3 regions of the Microcoleus sp. B9-D4 genome follow, and region 1 is predicted to be linked to each of the others. Evidence: riboswitches for the same ligand, from Rfam matches in the RefSeq annotation. Region 1 holds a riboswitch; each other region holds the start of a gene.
What was found. Region 1 has a riboswitch for cobalamin ahead of QUB24_RS28150 (DUF1636 domain-containing protein). Riboswitches for the same ligand answer to the same signal wherever they lie in the genome.
Positions count from the first base shown of each region.

Region 1 (7,262 bases):
CGATAGATTTCCTCCTGCTGCATCAAGGATTGCAGTTTTTTCACCAAAGCTTCAGGTTCAAATTCGCGATCGGCAATAAAGTAAGTCGAGTTAATATCATCATCGTGCTCGTGTTCCTCCTCAGTGTCGTGGTGACTCGGACGAGACTCCAAATCATCCTCAACCGCCGCATTAAATCCCATTAACACATCGGGGTTAATTTCGCCACCTTTGCAAGGCACAATTTTCACACTCGGACGCAACTCTTGCTGCAACCAGCTTTGGACTTTCTTGTGAGTTTCAGCATCTACGCGATCGACCTTCGTTAAAAGTACCATATCGGCACAGGCTAACTGGTCTTCAAACAATTCCTCGATCGGAGTTTCGTGATCTAAACTAGAATCGGCCTGCCGCTGTGCCATCAAAGCATCGATATCACCGACAAAAGTACCGCTAGCAATAGCTTCGCAATCGACAACAGCAACAACACCGTCTACAGTAGCACCCGTGCGAATTTCCGGCCAGCGAAAAGCTTGAATCAAAGGTTTAGGAAGTGCGAGGCCAGAAGTCTCAATTAAGATACAATCAATTTGTTCTCGGCGCTTCAACAATTCCTGCATAGTCGGCAAGAATTCCTCTTGAACAGTGCAGCAAAGACAACCATTTGTTAGTTCAACAATATTGCTGCTAACATTTTCTTCTTCGTCGCAAACTTGGCAATCGCGCAGCAGTTCTCCGTCAATTCCGATTTCGCCAAATTCGTTAACCAGAACAGCAATGCGGCGACCTTGATTATTTTGCAATAAGTGGCGAATTAAGGTAGTTTTGCCGCTACCGAGAAAACCAGTGATGACAGTAACAGGAATTTTGTGCATTGATAATTTTGTTGTTGTAGTGTGATTGAATATCTTTCAATTTTGGGTCAGGCAATTGCGGACAGAAAACTCGTTAAACCGACAGTCCGGCAGAGGTTTAAACCCCTGCCTCAAAGCGAAAGTCCTCTCAAGAGGACTAATGAGTTTAAAATTTTTATTCTCAGTCCTCTTTAGAGGACTTTCGCTATTAGCCAGGGACTTAAGTCCCTGGCGGATGGGTCGCCTTAGTTATCGGCGATGGGTAGAGCATGGTAACGAGAAAGGGTCTAATTTCCCAGTGGTGGAATCTTTGCTAAAACACCTTTTTTCAGAGCTTGAGGACGCTCTGACCAAGGCAACAAACCGTCCGGTTTAGCATAGTATTGACCCGCACATTCGAGTACAGCCGCGACGCTTTCCGACTCATTTGCAGGTAAATCGCCAAACAGATAAGTGTACTTTCCAACAGCAGCAAAAGACACCGCACAAGAGTGACTGCAAGCACTCATGCACTCAACCTCTTGAATCTCAAACTTATCAGAAAACTTCCAATTTTTAGCGAGTTGCGACAAATTTTCCATGAATTGTTGACCGCCGCTTTTACCTTCGCGCTTGCCGTTTTTCCAAACACTAGCACAAGCAGTGCAAACAAATAGACTGTGCTTTGTGCGTACAGCCGTGTTAATTCCATCCATCATCCGTACCTCGCAGATGCGTTCAAAAGTGAGTTAGATATCGGCGGGCATTCTGACTTGAAAAACCCCAAGGGTTTCATTACAGTTGCGGGACAGCGTCGGACTTGCACCGAACTTTCCCCGTTTCCTCTAGCGACTGCTCCCCGCTAGAACCGATCGCGAAATCACATCATACCGCACTTGCCGCCTTTTTTCAAAAAAGTTATGTTTGTAGGAGCGATCGTTTTGTTCGTAGTAAGGACTTTAGTCCTTATAAGATAACTGCTTCAGGACTAAAGTCCTTACTACCAACCATAGTAATTACCTATGAACGCTTTTCCTGACTTTTCCCAACATGGCTATCAAATAAGTCGCGAACTCGGATACAACAGTCTGGGCGGCCGCGTCACCTATCTCGCCACAAAAATTAACACTAAAAAATCCGTTGTAATTAAGCAATTTCAATTTGCTCAATTAGGTGCTAGCTGGGCCGAATACGAAGCTTACGAACAAGAAATTAAAGTTTTGCAAAATCTGGATCGTCCTGGCATCCCACGCTATCTCGATTCTTTCCAGACTGACAGCGGTTTCTGCATGGTGCAGGAATACAAAAATGCCGAATCTGCAGTCGCCCGGACTTTTTCGCCGCCGGATATCAAGCAAATTGCGATCGCAACTTTAGAAATTATAGCTTACCTGCAATCCCAGAAACCGCCCGTAATTCACCGCGACATCAAACCGGAAAACTTGTTAATCGACGAAGAGTTAAATGTTTACTTAGTAGACTTCGGTTTTGCGCGCTTGGGATGCGGAAACATTGCCGCCAGCAGCGTTGTCAAAGGCACGATGGGATTTATGCCACCCGAACAAATGTTCAACCGAGAATTAACCAAAGCCTCGGATCTTTACGGCTTGGGGATAACGCTGATTTGCTTGTTAACTGGTACGAAATCTGCGGATGTCGGTAATTTAGTTGATGCCAATTATGGCATTCATTTCCGGCATTTAGTACCGCCGTTGCAGCAAGGTTGGATGAATTGGCTGGAAAGGATGGTAGCGCCGAGAATTCAAGATAGATATCAGTCGGCGGCTGATGCTTTAGCTGCGCTACAATCTTTGGATGTCAGCAGCTTGCCGAAAGTGAGAATTGAGCGCGATCGCATTCAATTCACTGCTACTGAATATGGAGAAATCTTAACACAAACTATTGCAATTAGCAACCCAATTCCCGATACAATTTTAACAGGAAGATGGGAAGTTGCGCCGCATCCGAACGATCCGCCCCACACGCCCTACGACCACTCTTGGATCTCCTTTGAACCGCAGGCATTTGAAAGCAATAATATCGAGTGCACAATCGCCGTCGATACGAGCAAATTGCTGGCCAGTCAAACTTACAACCGCCAAATCATCTTGCGCGCAAATTCTGAACCCCAAACTCATACAATAGAATTGCAAGCTACAACAGCCCCGCTGCCCGTACCGCAAAAAACTAATTCTTTTTCTGCATACAGGCTGACTTTTATGTGCGGCTTTATTTTAGCAGGTTTAATGTCCGAGTTGATCTTCCACTTAACTTGGTTCATTTTGTTAATTTTGTTAGGTTTGATATATTCCTTGATTGAGGGCGAAGTAACTTTACTGGGAGCATTAGGAGGGAGCCTTATAGCCGCCTTAATTCTAGCAATGGCATCCTTGATTTACAAAATAGTTCATTTGATGTTTAACCATGTGATTGACGAGCAGAGATCCAGACAAATTATTGAAGTAGATGCTGCCCAAATAGCCTTTCTTTGTGCCGGATTTTGTATGAGTCTTGGATTATTATTTTACCTGTTTTTAAAAGTCGGTAGTCAATTAGAATGGGTTGAACCCATGGAAATGATAGCTGTAGGAGGAACGATAATGGTATCTTTAGTAGTTACTGCAATTCCTTTGTTTGAAATGAGTGTTTTTAAATCAAAAAGAATCCTTGCCCACTATCACAAATCCGAACCCAATTTAATTAAACCGTAAACAACTGAACTCTCGTTCGCGAGTTCTTAAGCTCGCACTACTGACAACTATCAACTATCAACTCCCAACAGTCAACTATCAACCATAAACTATCAACTATCAACTGTTTACCTATGAATGCTTTTCCTGACTTTTCCAACTACGGCTATCAAATAACCCGCGAACTCGGACACAATCGCGCTGGCGGTAGAGTTACTTATCTCGCTACCGAAATTAATACCAAACGTTCCGTCGCCGTCAAACAATTTCAATTTGCCCAAACAGGCGCTAATTGGGCTCAATATCAAGCGTGCGAACAAGAAATTAAAATTTTGCGAGAACTCGACTATCCTAGCATTCCCCGCTATTTAGATTCCTTCCCAACTGCATCGGGTTTCTGCATGGTGCAAGAATACAAAGATTCCCCTTCCTTGGCAAATTCTAACCGCTGGAAACCCGAACAAATCAAGCAAATTGCTATCTCTGTTTTAGAAATACTCAAATACCTGCAAAATCGGGTTCCGCCAGTCATCCACAGAGATTTAAAACCCGAAAATATCTTAGTAAATGACCGGATGAATGTCAGCCTTGTCGATTTCGGATTTGCTAGAATCGGCGGGGGAGAAGTGGCGGCCAGCAGCGTTGTGAAAGGCACTTTGGGCTTTATGCCGCCAGAACAAATGTTCAATCGGCAGCTAACTGTTGCATCGGATTTATACAGTCTCGGCGCGACGCTAATTTGCTTGCTAATCGGCATCAATTCTACCGAAATTGGCAGCTTGATGGACGATACGGGGCGGATTAATTTTAAAAATCGCTTGCCGCAGCTAACTCCAGAGTTTCTTGACTGGCTGCAAAAAATGGTGGAACCCAATTTCAAACACCGCTATCCTTTCGCAGATGCTGCCCTCAATGCTTTGATTCCCCTAGAGGTAGTTCAGCCGCGTAACAAGTCAAAAATCGCACTGATATCAGTCCGATTATTAACAGCAATTGCTGCTATTTTTATTCCTTTGCTGTTTCCTTGGCTGTGGAAATTTTCCGAACCTCAAACAGCAGTCGATCTCAAACTAATAATCAACGCAGTAAAGTTAAATCCTCAGACTCAAGTGATGTTAACTGACGAACTAGAATCGAAAAAAACTAGAGATGTTTGGTCTTTGAAACAACACAATAAAGTCTATTTTGCTGTCAGTGCTACTAAGTTGCTAGAGGGAAAATATAGAGGTTATTGTAAGGTTGTCAACTCTCAAGGCAACTTTGCAGCCCAGAGTCAATCTTATTTAAAAACGACGGGCAATCGATTAAATACTTGGTGCTGGTACAATTTTCAAAAAGATGACAAACCGGGCAATTGGCAGTTTCAATTTTACTTAGACGGTCAAAAAGTGACGCAAAAGAGTTTCAAGGTTTTACCTTAACCTTGTTCCGGGCTGGCAGTGAATTTCTTTGCCGTCAAAAGTTGGGGGACTCCAAGTTTCTGCATAACGTGCGTTCTCGCGATCGCTCTCGCATACAGCAGTAATAGTTTTTATTATATTGCTACCCTTTTCTTTGTAAGCAAATACTGCGCCAGTGTAGGATTTATCGGGGTTCCTATCAGTAGGTTTGGCGATCGCGATCGCGCTTTCAAATTGTGCTGGTTCGCGGTGATTGTGCAAAGTTTGAACCGGGCCCATTGATGAGACCATCGTGTAATTATAGTTCTCGGTCTGTTCTTTAATTCCCAGACCCAATTTTGCAATGGAATCGCTAAATAGACCGTATTCTGCATAGTAAGCTTGCTGCGCTCTATTGATGCTTGAAATATATTGTAGGGCTTCATAAAATTCCTTACCCGTTGACGGGAACGAGGGCAGGACGATCGTATTGAGTTGGAAATTGTACCATGACGCCAGGATGCCAGCCATAACCGCGCTGTAAATTGCAATCCTCGGCAGCAAACTGGATACTGGCAATCTCGATTTTTTACTGGCTTTAGCTACATTGACTGACATTTTTTTAACTGTCATAAAGTAAATTTGCCAAGCTTGTAGGGTGCGCCACAAGCACCCTACAGATTACAAATTAGGCAGTTTCGTGCTGTTTGTGCCATGCGGGATGCCACAGCAATTCAGCAGTCGATCGCTTCTCAACCATTTCAGGAGTAATCATACAGTTAGCCACATCCTTGCGAGAAGGCAACTCGTACATCACATCCAGCATTAACTCCTCTAAAATGCTGCGAAGAGCTCTCGCGCCAGTTTTGCGACGATAGGCCTCCTGGGCGATCGCCCGTAGCGCTTCCGGCTGGAATTCCAATTCCACGCTGTCCATCTTCAACAGCTTTTGATACTGCTTCACCAGCGCATTCCGGGGCTCAGTCAATATCTGCATCAAAGCTGCTTCATCCAGCGGCGAAATCACCGTTACCACCGGAATCCGCCCCACAAACTCCGGGATCAAACCAAACTTGACTAAATCGTCCGGCTGTACCTGCTGCAAAATATCAGCGGCCCGCTTGTCTTTCGCCGGCAAAGTCGAGTTGCTGTCGCTTTCTGTTGGCTGAATAAAGCCCAAGGATTTTTTACCCAAACGCTGTTCAACTATTTTTTCCAAACCGACAAAAGCACCGCCACAAATAAATAGAATTTTGCTAGTGTCAACTTGAATAAAATCTTGGTAAGGATGTTTGCGGCCGCCTTGCGGGGGCACGTTAACCACTGTTCCTTCCAACATTTTTAGCAGCGCTTGCTGCACTCCTTCTCCTGATACATCCCTAGTGATCGAAGTGTTTTCGCTTTTGCGAGCAATCTTGTCAATTTCATCAATATAAATAATGCCCCGCTGCGCCGATTCCACATCAAAATCGGACATTTGCAACAGCCGCAGCAAGATATTTTCTACATCGTCGCCGACATATCCAGCTTCTGTCAGTGTCGTCGCATCCGCTACCGCAAAGGGAACTTCGAGCATTTGCGCCAAACTTTGCGCTAACAAAGTTTTGCCACAACCTGTGGGCCCGACTAGGAGGATGTTGGATTTTTGCAGTTCTACATCGCTGTCAGGGGAAGACTTCTCGCTATCTTTAGCTTGGTCAACGCTCAAGCGCTTGTAGTGGTTATAAACTGCTACAGAAAGGACTTTTTTTGCTGAATGCTGGCCGATGACGTGGTTGTCTAAATGCTGCTTAATTTCTGTCGGTTTCGGAATTTGAGCTAAAACAATTTTCGATTTATTCGATCGACCCGGACGCCGCGTTCCTTGTCCCTGAGACTCTCGCACCTCTGACTGGGGAATCTGTTGACCAATTGTTTTACTGGAGTCAAAGAACTCCTCCTCTAAAATTTCATTGCACAGTTCCACGCATTCATCGCAAATGTATACGCCGGGCCCAGCTATTAACTTGCGGACGTACTCTTGCGACTTGCCGCAAAAGGAGCATCTGAGATGGGAGTCATATTTTGACATATTTGCCTCTTAATTTACGGTTGCGGTTGCTTGTTTCGACTGGGGAAGTTGCCGCGGGAGCGACCTTAGCTTTGCCCTAGAAGGGTTTCCCGATCAGACACCCAAGCCAGTCAAGCTTCGCGATCTCTATTTCTAAGTTAACACTTTTGAGGCTTTAGTCATTAGTCATGAGTCATTCGAGCAAATTTGAATTTTTCATTTTCACTTGAAAATAAAGCCGCACGGGCTTACCATTTTTTGTATTCCAAAAATTTTCCCGACATAATTATTTTCACTCGATCGCCTTTTGGGTCTGCTTCTTTCTCGACAT
Region 1 covers NZ_JAUBTS010000068.1:22,706-29,967, forward strand. Annotated here, with positions in the region: gene cobW (cobalamin biosynthesis protein CobW) at 1-854, opposite strand, end outside; gene QUB24_RS28150 (DUF1636 domain-containing protein) at 1,121-1,531, opposite strand; cobalamin riboswitch at 1,554-1,700, opposite strand; gene QUB24_RS28155 (serine/threonine-protein kinase) at 1,835-3,523, shown strand; gene QUB24_RS28160 (protein kinase domain-containing protein) at 3,637-4,923, shown strand; gene QUB24_RS28165 (type IV pilin-like G/H family protein) at 4,915-5,514, opposite strand; gene clpX (ATP-dependent protease ATP-binding subunit ClpX) at 5,570-6,952, opposite strand; gene cynS (cyanase) at 7,180-7,262, opposite strand, start outside.

Region 2 (7,262 bases), on a different contig from region 1:
TGTCATGGTTGTATTTTTCCTTTCCTTTGAGGGGTTAATCCTATCTTGCAGTATCCAGTCCACTGGAGTGTCAAGGGGGAATGAAAAGAAATTTTTGAGAACCTCTAAAAAGGAGAAATCAACACCCTGGACACCATGATCTGCTGTCTCTTGAATCCCTAGGGCGTGTTTTCAAAGTCGGTGTATCCTAGATTGGGGCGCCGATCGCACGCAGGGAGTCATGCTTCCCTTCAATCAAGGCCAAGTGTGGACCTGTCCCTTCTGCGCCAATACGGTTCAGTTAAGGGCTATGCAGTGCTTAAAACAATAAATACAGGAGGATTCATTATTATTCCAGTACCTCTGTGTTTAACTTGTTTAGAGCGAAATTTTGAGACAGGCTTTTTCACAACTCTTGGGTTGTTTCTATGAACCATTTCAGGTAGAAGTTGGTCAAGTATCTCTAAAGTTAACCAATTCAAAAGAAGAGAATTTCTTGTGGTTGTAACCGCTGGAATTTTGGCAGAGCACGACGAATCACTCGTAATGTTCCAGTAAAAGACAGACGCAATGGTGAAACACCGGCACTGCTTGCAGCTTGAAAAATTAATGACCGTACAGCTCTTCGGTCCTAGTAGTAAACCATAAATTTCTTGTACCACTTCTTTCGGTCTTTGAGAACGAATATGAGTTTTTCTTCCCAATAAATGTACTTTGACTTCATCAATAGTATTCTCGACTTCCCAACGTTGATGATATTCACAAGCAAGTGACTGGGCTGGAAATTTTTCAGCGTCCAACAAGCTCGTAATTAAACGATATCTAATTTGTGTGACTGGGTGTTCGGGAGCCTCAATTGTGTACTCAATTACTCTTACCTGTATGGGCTTAAATCTTTTTTTTCTTAGTTTGCCTGATGGATAAATCTTTCCTCAAATATGAACCATCATCTAATAGTGTTTGGTTTAAGAATTTAACGTTGGATGGAATTCGCACTCTTCTACTCACAACCTTTACTGACTGTAGCTTCTACCATCGCATAAGAATGTAAGCCTCTATCCCACATCAATAGCATTCCTGGCGTTACTGAGCGTAACAACTTTAACGCTCTTACTCTTTCTCCCATTTTATATGGACACATTAAGGCATCAAATATTAAATGTGTTCCTGCCTCTACCGCAATCGCAGATTACTAGAAAATAGTCTGCAATAACAGCCAACTATTTAATCCTACTATAATACTAGCCACTAACCAAGCTAAGGCTTTCAGCCAAAATGGATTCACAAACTCTCCCATTAAGTTGCGGTTTGAGGTAAACATTACCAAGGGAATTACTGCAAAGGGTAATTGCAAACTGAGAATCACTTGACTGAAAACCAGTAAATTAGTTGTACTGCCTTCACCAAACAAGATAATTACGATCAAAGCCGGCACAATTGCAATCAGTCGAGTCAGCAAGCGCCGCAACCAAGGTCGCAGCCGAAAATTTAGAAACCCTTCCATCACAATCTGTCCTGCTAAAGTTGCTGTCAAGGTTGAGTTCTGCCCCGAAGCCAATAAAGCAAAGGCAAAAATTGCACTAGCAGAACCCACACCCAGTACCGGAGAAAGCAGTTTGTAAGCATCTTGAATTTCTGCTACTTCTTGATACCCGGAAAAATGAAAGCTTGCAGCCGACAATATCAGAATTGCTGAATTAATAAACAAAGCTATTGACAGCGCTACGGTGGAATCAATTGTGCCAAATTTAATTGCTTCCCATTTTTTATCAGCAGTTTCTTCCCAAGAGCGAGTTTGCACGATCGACGAATGCAAGTAAAGATTGTGCGGCATCACAGTTGCCCCCAAAATACCCACCGCAATATAAAGCATTGCCTGATTTTGCAAAATCTCTAGGCTGGGAACATAACCGAGTAAAACTCCTCCGGCATCAGGTTTTGCAAAAATCATTTCTGCAATAAAACAACCGCCAATAATTGCAATAATCGTAATCACCAAAGCTTCGATATAACGAAAGCCTTTTCCTTGTAAAAATAATACCATTATTACATCTAGCGCAGTGATGCACACTCCCCAAACTAAGGGAATACCAAATAGCAATTGCAGTCCGATCGCACTTCCAACAAGTTCAGCTAAATCGCAAGCAGAAATAGCAATTTCACAAAGTATCCACAGCAAAAAACTGACTCGCGGACTGAAATAATCTCGACAAGCTTGTGCCAAATCTCGTCCCGTTGCCACTCCCAAACGCACGCAGAGTGATTGCAGCAAAATTGCCATCAAATTAGATAGCAAAATCACACTTAATAGCGCATAGCCAAACTTGGCTCCCCCCGCTAAGTCAGTCGCCCAGTTTCCGGGGTCCATGTAACCCACTGAAACCAAATATCCCGGCCCTGCGTAGGCCAGCATTTTACGCCAGAAACCTTTGCTGTTGGGAACGGGGACGCTGCGGTGGACTTCAGGAAGGCTGGGTCTGTTTTCGGGGTGAGTCATTGGTTTTATTGTTAAATAATTTTCATATTATTTTCATAATCTCACAAATTCTGTTAAATTTCATCAGTCGTATTGCTCAAAATCCGCCAAAGTTGCAAGAAATATGAAGTTGTGTATTTTTTATCTAACACTCCAGGTAATGTGAATGCAGCAACAGAATGTGTGATATGCTCTGAATATCAAATCGGTTCTGGTGAGGAACAGCCACCAGAGGTAACGGGGAAAGTTCGGTGTAAGTCCGGCACTGTCCCGCAACTGTGAAGGAGACAAGTTCTCCAAGTCAGGATGCCCGCCGATGCCCAAATTTACTTTATTCATCTGCGAGGTACATGATGACTACTCAATCTTCTTCTTCTTCGGTTTGGCAACAAACGGCACGGTTGACGCTTTCAACACCCGTGCAAGCGACGCTCTACATCTCCCTATGCGCTTTGACTGTCTGGACTGTTTACTTTACAACTTATCCCGCCGTCCATAACAAGGTACACTCTCTGCGCCACCACACTTTGATGGTTAGTTGTCACTAAACAAGATTGTTTTTATTTGAGATATTGCAGTGCGATTCGTTTAACCTGTTGGGGCGGGTAAACCTGCGAGCTTTCTCAGAGTGCAGACAGGTTAAATAAACCCGCCCCCACCCCGCGCGAGATTCCTTAAAAGTCCAGAATTAAAATGTCAAAATTAAAGTTTTCTGCGCTCATCAGTGCTGTCTGCATGATGAGTATCTTTTTCTATGGTTGGGTAGGGTTTTCGCAGTCTCCACAATCAACTGTGCGACTGACTTCTGAACCCCCAATCAGCCAGATTTTACCCTTTGAAGCCGAGGCAACTACACCTTTATCTCCAGTGTCGTTAAAGCTGCAAGCTTTAGATGCAGCGGGGATTCCTTTAGAGAATGCTCGAATTAGTTTGACAATTTTAACTCCGCCTAAAAATCATTGGTTTACCACCGATTTTCCGATCGTGGAGGGAACAAAGTTGCTGGATATAGAGGCTGTTGCAGCTAAAGGTGAGTTACAAATCCAGCAAATGCTGCCCATTAGGGGAAATTATCAATTGTTAGCAAAGGTGACTCCGATCGCAGAAAATGCTTTTACTCCTATTCAGCAAACTTTAACACTATCCGTGCCGGAAAACGGGGTGAAGTATCGCAATTTTGGGATTTTAGCTGTGATTTTGTTGGTTGTTGGGCTAGGTGGCGGCTTGGCGATTGGAGGAAAGCCCAAAATCCAAGCAGGAGAAATAGCGCCTGAAAGAGTGCGATTGCTGTTAAGTGGGGCGATAATAATTGCGATCGCTACCTTGTTATATGTTAATGTCAGTGCTGAAATTGCCCAGTCTGAGATGTCGATGCCAATGTCTCACATGACAGAATCTAAACCGACAGAAAAAACTAGCCCCATTGTGCAATCTCAGGGTTTACAGGTGCGACTTTCTGGAGATGTTAGTGCGACAGTAGGGAAAGCTGCTAATTTACAAGTTCAAGTCACCGATACCAAAACAAATCAGCCAGTCACAGATGTATTGTTCAATGTTAAAGTCACCCAACTCGAAAATGATTGGATTGCTTTTGCCTACAAAGGTGTCCCGGATGCAGCCGGAAAACTGATATGGCAAGAGCAGTTTTTTGATGGCGCACCTCACAAAGTAGAGGTAGAAGTTTCTCCCCAACCCAACGGGGCCCGTCAGTTTTCACCATTCCAGGTTTTACAAAGTATTGAAGTTGAGGGAGTCGCGCCTCCTCTTTCAGTGCGGTTGACTGTTTTAGCTTACTTTACAGGCATTGTAATCGCGGGGATGGCGATCGGATTTGGATTGCAGCGCCGTTTGCTTGGGCTGCGGGTGAGAGTAGGGCGCATTTAACCGGATTTCGGATAATTTAATTTAAGTGCGATCGACTATGATTAAGTCGATCGCCAGAAATCACTCTTGTCAACGTTCCTGATTTGAGAGCTCTTTAAATTCGCGAGTTCCCTGATAGCCAGATAAATCCGCTAACTCCTGCAAAGATTTTTGCCCTTGGTAAAACTTACCGTTAATTTCCCAAGTGGGAGTCCCTTGAATCTTCGCAGCTTCGCAAAGATCCCGCCGAGCATTTTTCCCTTGAGGATTGCACTCAATATAATTGATAATGCCCGCCGCTTCTTTGCCGAAACTTGCTTTCTGTGCTTGACAATGATCGCAGGTAAAAGAGCCGTACATTTTAGCACCCACTATTTTTAAATGCTGCGCTAAAGCAATTTCTGAAGTACCGGAAGATGTCGTAGTCTTGATGCTAGTCTCGTTAGCTGTACCGAGATTATTCACATCGGCATAAAGAGCCAGAGAGGAAATCAGCACTAACATAGACACCACAATTCCTATAAAAAATAGTTGCCCGATATCATCCCATTCGCGACCTATTAATGCTAAGACAAACAAGCTAGTTGCAAACAAAGCAGATGCAATACAGTAAATACAAGCTGCTTTAATATCAACAGCCAGTACATACATCAGATAGCCGCTGAAAATCGTCATAGCTGTGCTACCAGCAAACAGAAATAGTCCCGTCCAAGACTCTAACTTAGAGCGGAGACTCTTCTGTTCTGCGGGATTGACCAATAGGGGAGCTACGGCAAAAACTATCATGCTCAAATAGCCCAAAAAACCGAACAAAGAAAGAGGCAAACCAAAGACATAGGCATAAGGACTCGAAAGCACGATATCGCAGCCTTCGATCGGACAAACTGCCGTTCCGTTGGATAACTTAACCACTGTTAGATAAGCAGTGATCGCAGCCCCTATCGAGGCAATTCCTGCCGTGAGCGGACGAGAATAGCGGTGAATCCAAGGCATGGAACGTTGACGACGCATAATATTTTTTCCTGTGCTGGATATTTCCCAAGACTAAATTGTATTACCAACCATTTTACACTTTGATGAAATAAGCCACAATTCCTAGAAGGATTAATACTGCTCCGGTTAATCCTTGTTCGTGAGCCTCGAAAAAATGCAGCTTTTCTTCTAAAGCATTAACTCCTTTCATTCCCAAGTCTACTAGCAAAACCATTCCCAAAACTGTCACAACTAAGTAGACCACAGAAACTACAAGTATGCCGCTCAAACCAATCGTTCCTGCTGAAAAAAAATAGGCTTCTATTTCGATGCAAGGCGAGAAAAACATTCCTGTTCCTAAAACAGCTAGGATTTGAAATTGCGATCGCTTGGTAGTTAAATTAACTGTTTCCGCGTGATGGTGGTGGTGCCTGCGAGAACTATCTAACTCTGCCAAAAGATAGATAATTCCTAAAACTAATAAAACTAAAGGCGCAATTATTTCAGCGGCCTCTACATAGGTAGCAGCGAACTTGTAACCGAATAAGCCGACGACAATTCCAATTAGGATAATGCTGAGGGTATGAGCAACTCCTGTAATTACTGTAGCCCGCAAAGTTTCGCTGCGAGACCAATTTTCAGTTTTACCAATCGCAATTAAAGGCATCCAGTGGTTGGGAATTAATGCGTGAATAATACTAAGAGCTAGACTTCCCAACAGAATTTTGAGCATACTTTCCATTTGCTTTCCTCTACAAATTGCTACAAGGAGGAAGGAATTGCCCGCCCTCCTGGAGTTGTCAGCCGACTACTTTAAAACTCTAGTCGCATTGAAAATAGCTGCTAAAGCCACCCCAACATCAGCAAAAACTGCTTCCCACATTGTCGCTAAACCAAAAACACCCAAACCAATAAATATCGCTTTAATTGACAGGGCAAAAATGATATTTTGCCAAACAATATTGTGAGTTTTTCTGGCAATTTGGATGGCTTCAGCCACCTTGGAGGGTGCATCTGACATAATTACAACATCGGCAGTTTCGATCGCCGCATCCGAACCCAAACCTCCCATTGCTATGCCCACATCAGCTCTAGCAAGTACGGGTGCATCATTAATTCCATCCCCGACGAAGATAATTTTATCGCCTTTTTTAGATTGGGAGATCAGTTTTTCGATCGCCTCTACTTTTCCTTCAGGTAATAACTCAGCTAAGTAGGAATCTAAACCGAGCTTTTTCGCAACACTCTCAGCTACAGCTTGATTATCTCCTGTGAGCATCACGATTCGCTCAACACCCAGTTTCTTGAGGTCGCGAATAGCCTGTACAGCGTCTTCCTTAAGCTCGTCAGCAATCAAAATATACCCAGCGTAGCGGTTGTCTACCCCTAAATGTACGATCGTACCTTCAGCATTGCAGACATCGTGAGGGATATTTTCTCGGTGCAGCAAACGGTCATTTCCGGCAAGCACAATTTGATTATTTACTTTCGCCCGAATGCCGTGCCCCGCTATTTCTTCGTAATCTTTCACATCCGATGAATCTATTTTTCCGCCGTAAGCTTCCATAATAGATTTCGCGACTGGGTGATTGGATTGAGATTCTACTTTAGCCGCTATTGCCATCAACTCTGTTTGGGAAAAACCATTTTTAGGCACAATTTGTGCTACTTTAAAAACTCCTTTTGTCAAAGTTCCTGTTTTATCCAAAACAACTGTCTTGACTGCTGTCAGAGTATCTAGAAAAGTCGAGCCTTTAACCAAAATCCCGCGCTTGGCTGCACCGCCAATTCCCCCAAAGTATCCCAGAGGAATGCTAATCACCAATCCGCAAGGGCAGGAAATAACTAACAAGACTAGGGCGCGGTAAACCCACAAAAATCTGTCTGCATTAGTTGCTCCTGAAATGAACAAAGGCGGAATTAAAGCCACTGCTAGCGATGCAAAGACTACAAAGGGCGTGTAGTAACTGGC
Region 2 covers NZ_JAUBTS010000007.1:94,952-102,213, forward strand. Annotated here, with positions in the region: gene QUB24_RS06470 (heavy-metal-associated domain-containing protein) at 1-6, opposite strand, end outside; partial or broken gene QUB24_RS06475 (transposase) at 458-1,162, opposite strand; gene QUB24_RS06480 (Nramp family divalent metal transporter) at 1,172-2,476, opposite strand; cobalamin riboswitch at 2,645-2,787, shown strand; gene QUB24_RS06485 (CbtB-domain containing protein) at 2,806-3,003, shown strand; gene QUB24_RS06490 (hypothetical protein) at 3,149-4,339, shown strand; gene QUB24_RS06495 (vitamin K epoxide reductase family protein) at 4,409-5,329, opposite strand; gene QUB24_RS06500 (hypothetical protein) at 5,385-6,032, opposite strand; gene QUB24_RS06505 (heavy metal translocating P-type ATPase) at 6,099-7,262, opposite strand, start outside.
Region 2: another riboswitch for cobalamin. It lies ahead of QUB24_RS06485 (CbtB-domain containing protein); the one in region 1 lies ahead of QUB24_RS28150 (DUF1636 domain-containing protein).

Region 3 (7,262 bases), on a different contig from region 1:
ATTTGGAACATTTGACAAAAAACCGTCCGCCTATTCACCAAACTCAATATTTTCATACAAATCTGCCAGCGAAATTTCCACAGCAACAGAGGTTAAACTGAGGCGATCGCCCATACAGCTATATTCCGAAAAAATCCACTTATTCGCATCAGTTTTAGAATATTGCTCGACCTGTAGCCGATATTGGTCGATTAATAAATACTCCTGAAAACTAGGAATACTGCGATAAGCAGCAAACTTTTCATCGCGGTCATAAGCTTTAGTACCTTTAGACAGCACCTCAGCAATTAGCAGCGGATTAGTAATTGTATCCGTTCGTCCAGATTGGAGCTCGATCGGGCGCGCTACCACCATCACATCCGGGTAAGTATAATTATTAAGCTGCGGAACCCAAAGCCGCTGATCCGAACTAAAAGTCCGATATGATTTCCCTTTTAACGCCAGTTTCAGCGCAACAACTAAATTAGTGGTAATTTCATTGTGATCCGGTGTGCCGCCAGCCATCAGAACAATCTCCCCATTGATAAATTCATGCCGATCCTGAGAATTGATTTCTAATTCTAGATATTCCTCAGCGGTGTAGGTTTTGGTGTCAACTTGCGCGATCATACACAACGCTCTCCTTTAATCTACTCATTTCAGTTTATCTTAAAAATTCTGCTAATTCCATGTAAAATTAGCTCAGGAACAGGCAAGATGCCTGTTCCACGCGACTGGTGTCTTTTCTAGCGTGATGGGAACTTATATCACCTAATAAAATAAGTTTGGTTTATGGTTTAGTAATTGGGGGTGTTGATCGAAAAGCTTATATCAATTGGAAAGCGCTAGGCTATGGGGCTTGCGACTAAGTGATATCCCTATCGTAGTAGCGAGTTATATTCAAAGAACCGTCTCTCCATCTACTCGAAAACGGATATTATCCCCGGACTCAATGGCGTGTTTATTAAATTCTCTCATCGCCGCCATCCGAGTTTCCCGATCGGTATGCACTCTCCCCTCATGGCTTACAGCGATTACTTGATCGTCATCATCACTTAGTTTAGAGATGAATTCTTGAAAATTCCTAAAAACACAAAGTTGCTCATAGGTGTATGCCTTGAGATGTTTAATTGCCTCTTCACCTCCGAAAATTGCACGCTCAACACTGTCCCAAACTGTTAGAGTAACTTGTCTGGTGTGTTCCTGGGAGGGATTCGGATCTAGGCAAACTAAATATCTTTGAGTTCTGGCGCTTTTTACAATATCGATACTCAAGGGCTTATTATCACTAAACCAAGCATCTTTAGAATATACAAGCTCACCCACTGGGGGAGGAGTAATAGATGGAAGTTGACCTTCTTTCATCTGTAGTTGTCGCTCTGTTTGCCGTTGTTTTTTGAGTTTTGCTTTTCTTCCCATACCAAATGTTCACTGCGGTGTTGCTTATAATTATAACCAGAAATTGTGCTCAAATATTAAAGCAGCCGTAGTGTTTCGCCGAAGGGAAATTCCTCCAAACCCAGTCCCCCGCCGCGATCGTCCACAGAACCGGGAGTGCGGGAACTTCCGTCGGAAACGTACCGTATCCATCCCTCATGTAAAGGAAACGCCTCGCACTTAACAAACTTACCGCAGCGGGACAAAGTTATAGCCAGTGCTTCCTCCTTGTTTAACTTGCACTAAAATCGGCTTACCAGCCCGATCGCCCGTGGGCAAAAACTTCACATCCTCGCTCGATCCGGCTGTCGAAAAACTCGCATTTCTGAGTGCTTGTTGCAATCCTTCCCGCGTATTGCTTTGTCGCAAGCCAGCGATGACAGCTTGAGTCGCGTCAAAACTCGTTGCTGTTCGCCAATTCACAATGCCTCCCCAACGCTGGCGGGCATTTTCTGGGAAACGGCTACCGGGATTAGTTTCAGGATGCCAGGGAACGGGCAAAACAAGCCCGTCAACGTCTTTTTGTCCGTCTTTTAAAGTTTGAAAGGTGTAGAGCGTAGTGCTGCCGTAGAGTGGCAATTTGCCTCGATTGATGCGAGCCAGAGAAATCGCACGGTCAATGCGATCGATGTGGGGCGCTACCATCAATCCTTGTGCACCTTTGCTGACAGCATCGGCGATCGCACTTTCGGGATTAAAAGAGGGTAAGGAAAAGTCGCAAACAGTGGGAGCTAATTTGCCGCCAGCAGCAGTAAGAGATGCCACAAATTCATCTTTAAATGATATGTTATCCGGTGCTTGGGAGTCATAACAAACGGCAATATTAGTTTGGGCGGCTGTTTTGACGGCATATTCTGCTAAGGGAGCTGCCATTAAGCTAATATTGGGTACTGTCCGAAAGATGTAGCTGCCAAATCCTGATAGATTGTTGGCAAAGCTCGTCGGTGTCACCATTACCAGTTTTTCTTGCTGATAGATCGGAGCAGCTTCGAGAGATGCGTTGCTAGCATTGTGTCCAATTACTGCTAGTATACTCGAATCTTTTGTCAATGTCCTTGCAACTTCTTTGACAACCTCTTGACTGTTGTCATCGTTGACAATTTCTACTTGCAGTTTTGCCCCATTTATGCCACCGCTAGTATTTATTTCATCCTGAGCTTGGGCCACACCTCGAAGGATTTCTTGGGCGACATTGGGGTTGCTACCAATGGGGACGCTGACAGCAATTTTTACGGCAGAACTATTGCTGGCTGTGGCATTATTCAAATAGATAATGGTTTCCGGGTCGTTGCGATTTTGTTTCAGCGAAGCCTGAAAATTCTGAATCGCAATTGAGTAATCTCCGTTCTTAAAAGCTTCAACGCCTGCTTGTTTATCTGGTGTGGTTTGGGATGTCACCAATATCTGATTTCCTAAACTGATACGATTGGCGATCGCTCCGGGTGCGATCGTTGCCGATGTAGATGTAGATGTAGGTGTATTTGAAGTTTGGGATTTTAATAAACCGGGAAGGAACTTGTATGCGCCAAACCCAATTAAGCCGATGGCAATAATAAAAACAATGGGCGGCGGGCTGTTTTTTTTGTTAGTATCTTGATACATGATTTTTTCTCTGTATTTTGATACTGTAATTATTCATTCAACTACTGTTCACGTCAATTCATATAATTCATTAATTAAGTTCATAAAAGTCATATTTGTAATAGCTGTTGCAAGTGCGATCGCCCTTATTTAAATCCGGCCCGCTAAACTAACGAGAATACGAGAATTATCAACAATATTCCTGGAGGCGCGGTTGTTCAGAAACCGGGTTTTTTGCCCAGAAGACGCGCTACAGCCCACATATTCTGTAAAAACCCCGGTTTCTGGCCCCCATTGACTGGTTCCTAGGCTCTGCCTGGGAAACGATTTCACTCTTGCTCTGCCTCGCGTGGCGAAGGGGAAATTGGAGGCAGAGCCTCCGGTTCTGCGTTACCAGGCAGAGCCTGGGAACGAGTAATTTAATGTTGAAATACCGCGCTTAACAAAGTTAAAACTGTACACCCAAACACGGCTTCAAATGTATATCTTCGCGAAGGTTTATAAGGGTAAGAATGCCAAACTTGCAGTTTTCCATTAAAGCCGCGCGAGGCTAAACTCAAGGAAACTTGACGGTAGTTTTCCAAAGTTCGCTGAAGCAATTGCCCGATTAAAATGCTTAAACTGTTCATTCCCAGTTTCCAAGTGCGATAGCCACAGCGCGAGTTTTGGGCTATCCAAAGTTCATCGGCGATCGCCAATAAGCTAAAAATAAACCGATACATTAGTAATAGCAGTTCTGTGACCAACTCTGGACAGCGTAATTGTCTGAGAATCTGCAAGATTTCGGTAAATGGAACCGTCAAGAGGATGAAATACATACAGCTTGTCGATGCGAAGGCGCGGGCAAATAGCAAGCTCACTTGGTATATTCCAGTGCGGCTCACATACAGATAAAAAGTGCCGGTGCTAATGCCCCAACCTTGCCAAATATCCCACTGAATTTCCTGGATTTGACTTAACTCAACCGCACCCAGCGCCAAAGCAGGCAAACTTGTCAGCAAAAACATCAACGGTAGTGACAGCAACCGCAAATACAGTTTCCCCGGAATACCCGCATAGACGACAATCCAGACGGCTAGCCAAAGGCCGATCGACAATTGGACGATCGCCCCAGAAACTAGAGACAGAATTAAAAGGGCGATCGCAAAGGATAACTTGTGAGATGGCGGCAACCCGCGCAAGCGATTGGTATAAGCCAGACTATCAATCTGATGGTTCATTCCGACGATTTATGATCAGACTGCTGCCGAGATTGCGATCGGCCTTTATACAACCCAATGACGTACCCAACTACGCCAGCCCCGATCGCCGCTTGAGACGCAAACAATAGACTGGAAATTTCGCTGCTAGCCGGCTCAAACAAGTGATTAAACCAAGGTTTATAACCCGGTTGAATTTCCGTAATTGCTTTCTTAGCTTGGTCATCGGCACCGCCGTATTCACCCCGCACAAAAACGAGAGGAAACGCTGCCAGAACAATCACAGCGCCAGCCAACAGTAAATTTTGCCGCGAAGTAGATTGGTGATTTTTTGTAGTTTTTTTACTCACGGCTTATGACTCCTGTCTCAATAATTTCAAAGTTTCCAACTCCGGCTTCCCGTAAGAATGCAGCCAATTCCAGACCAATAAAGTCAGCAATCCCTCACTGATAGCCAGGGGTACTTGAGTGATAGCAAAGATGCCAGCAAACTTGAGAAACGAAGCCATAAAACCGCCACTTGCTGCCGGAAAAGCTAATGCTAATTGAATCGAAGTCGTCACATAAGTCAGCAAATCTGCCAAAGCCGCCGCACAAAAAATTGCCGCCCGCTGGCTACCAGTTCGCAACAGCAATTGATAGATAAAATACGCAGCGAAAGGGCCGACAATCGCCATCGAAAACATATTCGCTCCCAGCGTTGTCAAGCCACCATGCGCTAACAGTAACGTTTGAAAAAGCAGAACTAAAGCCCCCAGTACAGCCATCACCGAAGGGCCGAACAAAATTGCGCCCAAACCTGTACCCGTCGGGTGAGAACAACTGCCCGTTACCGAGGGAATTTTTAAAGCAGAAAGCACAAAAGTAAACGCACCCGCCAAAGCAAGCAATAATTTAAGTTCCGGGTGTTCTTTTGTAATACGAGTAATTGAGCGCAAACCTACTGCAAAAAAAGGCAACGCCACAATCCACCAAAATGCAGCCCATTGCACCGGCAAAAAACCTTCCGAAATGTGCATAGCTGCGGCGGGCGTTGCCGAACCCAGGACAATATAACAACTCAAGCCAGCCATCAATCCTAAGCTGACCAATTTCCGATTTCTGGTCTTCACGCTGAACCTCGCAGATGAGACTATGTAAATTAACACATCGGCGGGCATCCTGACTCAGAAAGCGACAAGACTCTCATTACAGTTGCGGGACAGCGCCGGACTTGCACCGAACTTTCCCCCTTTCCTCTAACGGCTGCTCCCCATTAGAACCGACTGGTTAGACATAGTTTAGTCGATCGCGTAAGTCTCAGCAAATCTTTTACAAAAATTACTTCAGATTAACTAAGTCAAAATTACCTATCATCTTCTCTTCTCTTCCTTCGCGTCTTCGCGGTTCGTTCCATAAATACTATTGCCAAACAAATCAACGGTATAATATTAGTGAGTTTTGAGGAAAGCCGCCATGTTAGATTACAAATTTCCGAGGCACTGGCCCTCAGCCGATGAACTACCAGACTCTGATGAAACGCCTGTGGATAACGAACTGCAAGAACTAATACCAGGGTTGTTAAAAGCAATATTGCTCATACTTTGGGCAGAACGCATGGACTGGTTTTTTGGCATAGATATGGGTATTTATCATCACCCTGATGAACCGCCCATTGTCCCAGATGCTTTCTTAAGTTTAGGAGTAGAACGATTTTACGACGAAGAATTGCGTCCTAGTTACGTGCTGTGGGATGAAAATGTCATGCCACTTTTCGTGCTAGAAGTTGTTTCCCCAAATTATCGCAAGGAATACAGCACAAAATTAGACACTTATCAAGCTCTAGGCGTACTTTATTACGTCATTTATTCTTCCCGCCGCCGTCGTAAACCTCATTTGGAAGTACACAAGTTAGTCAATGGGAAGTACGAGTTACAGCCAGGACATCCTGTTTGGATGCCTGAAATTGGTTTAGGGATTGGTTGTGAAAGGGGAAGTTATTCTGGGGTGACAAGGGAGTGGTTGTATTGGTATGATGCCGATGGAAAACGTTATCTGACTCCTGAAGAACAGGTGAAAGAATCAGCGCAGCGCGCCCAACAGGAATCGCAGCGCGCCGATCGATTGGCCCAACGTTCCGAGCGACTAGCTCAGCGATTGCGGGAGTTGGGGATAGATCCTGATAATCTGACCTGATGGCAATCAAAAGCACAACACTGACGCACTCTTGACGCTCAGAAACCGGGTTTTTCAACGCCCGATCGATCGTCCTCAACGGAGGATTTTCTGGAAAAACCCCGGTTTCTGCCTCCAGAAATGTGTGAATATTTATCGCAAAAATCAGGAAATATCGAGCTAGATTTGGGAAAAACAGAGAGTTGGACGGCAAACATTGAGATCCAGCTCGAAAACATGAAAATTAGGAGAGGTTCTTAAATAATGGTCATGGATCTGCGTTCTTACGATGTCATCTGTTTTGGTGATGAAGTTCCAGGAGTTCTAGCTGTTATCTCTGCCTCCAGAGAATATTTTCGCCGAACAAAGCGTTATCCGCGAATTCTACTGATGTCGAAAGCAAGCTTGCAAGAAGGAATTGGCGGGCATTTGGTAAGAGGCGGTCTTGCTTATTTAGATAGAAGTCAGATTAGTGAAGAACTTCAACAATCTTTAAAGTTAGATACCTTTGGTTCACCAGCGACAATCTATAAAGAATTCTTACAAAAATCCGGTGTCACCGCAATTGCACTTGACCCCCGCAAAGCCAGTGCAGCCCTGAAAGAAATGCTGGTAAAAGCTGGGGCTGATCTCCTGAGCAAAGTAGAAATTAAATCAGTCAGTAAAGAAGGTCAAAAAATTGTCAGTATAACCACCTCTCAAGGCGTAGTTTATGCCGGCAAGCAATTTATTGATGCCACTGTCAATGCCGAATTAGCTCAAGCTGCCGGTGTGAGAAAGCTGAAGGGATTTGAAACATTTGGTCTGCCTAATTCAGAACTTCCAGTCACCCTCGTTTTTGAAACCCAAGGACTCAGTGCAAGAGCACTGAAAGAATTCGATTATATTTATCTAAAACGCTTTACCAACCTG
Region 3 covers NZ_JAUBTS010000102.1:1,252-8,513, reverse strand. Annotated here, with positions in the region: gene QUB24_RS31615 (Uma2 family endonuclease) at 31-609, opposite strand; gene QUB24_RS31610 (hypothetical protein) at 880-1,398, opposite strand; gene QUB24_RS31605 (hypothetical protein) at 1,455-1,622, opposite strand; gene QUB24_RS31600 (ABC transporter substrate-binding protein) at 1,606-3,018, opposite strand; gene cbiQ (cobalt ECF transporter T component CbiQ) at 3,417-4,217, opposite strand; gene QUB24_RS31590 (energy-coupling factor ABC transporter substrate-binding protein) at 4,214-4,546, opposite strand; gene QUB24_RS31585 (energy-coupling factor ABC transporter permease) at 4,550-5,269, opposite strand; cobalamin riboswitch at 5,331-5,477, opposite strand; gene QUB24_RS31580 (Uma2 family endonuclease) at 5,652-6,371, shown strand; gene QUB24_RS31575 (FAD-dependent oxidoreductase) at 6,615-7,262, shown strand, end outside.
Region 3: another riboswitch for cobalamin. It lies ahead of QUB24_RS31585 (energy-coupling factor ABC transporter permease); the one in region 1 lies ahead of QUB24_RS28150 (DUF1636 domain-containing protein).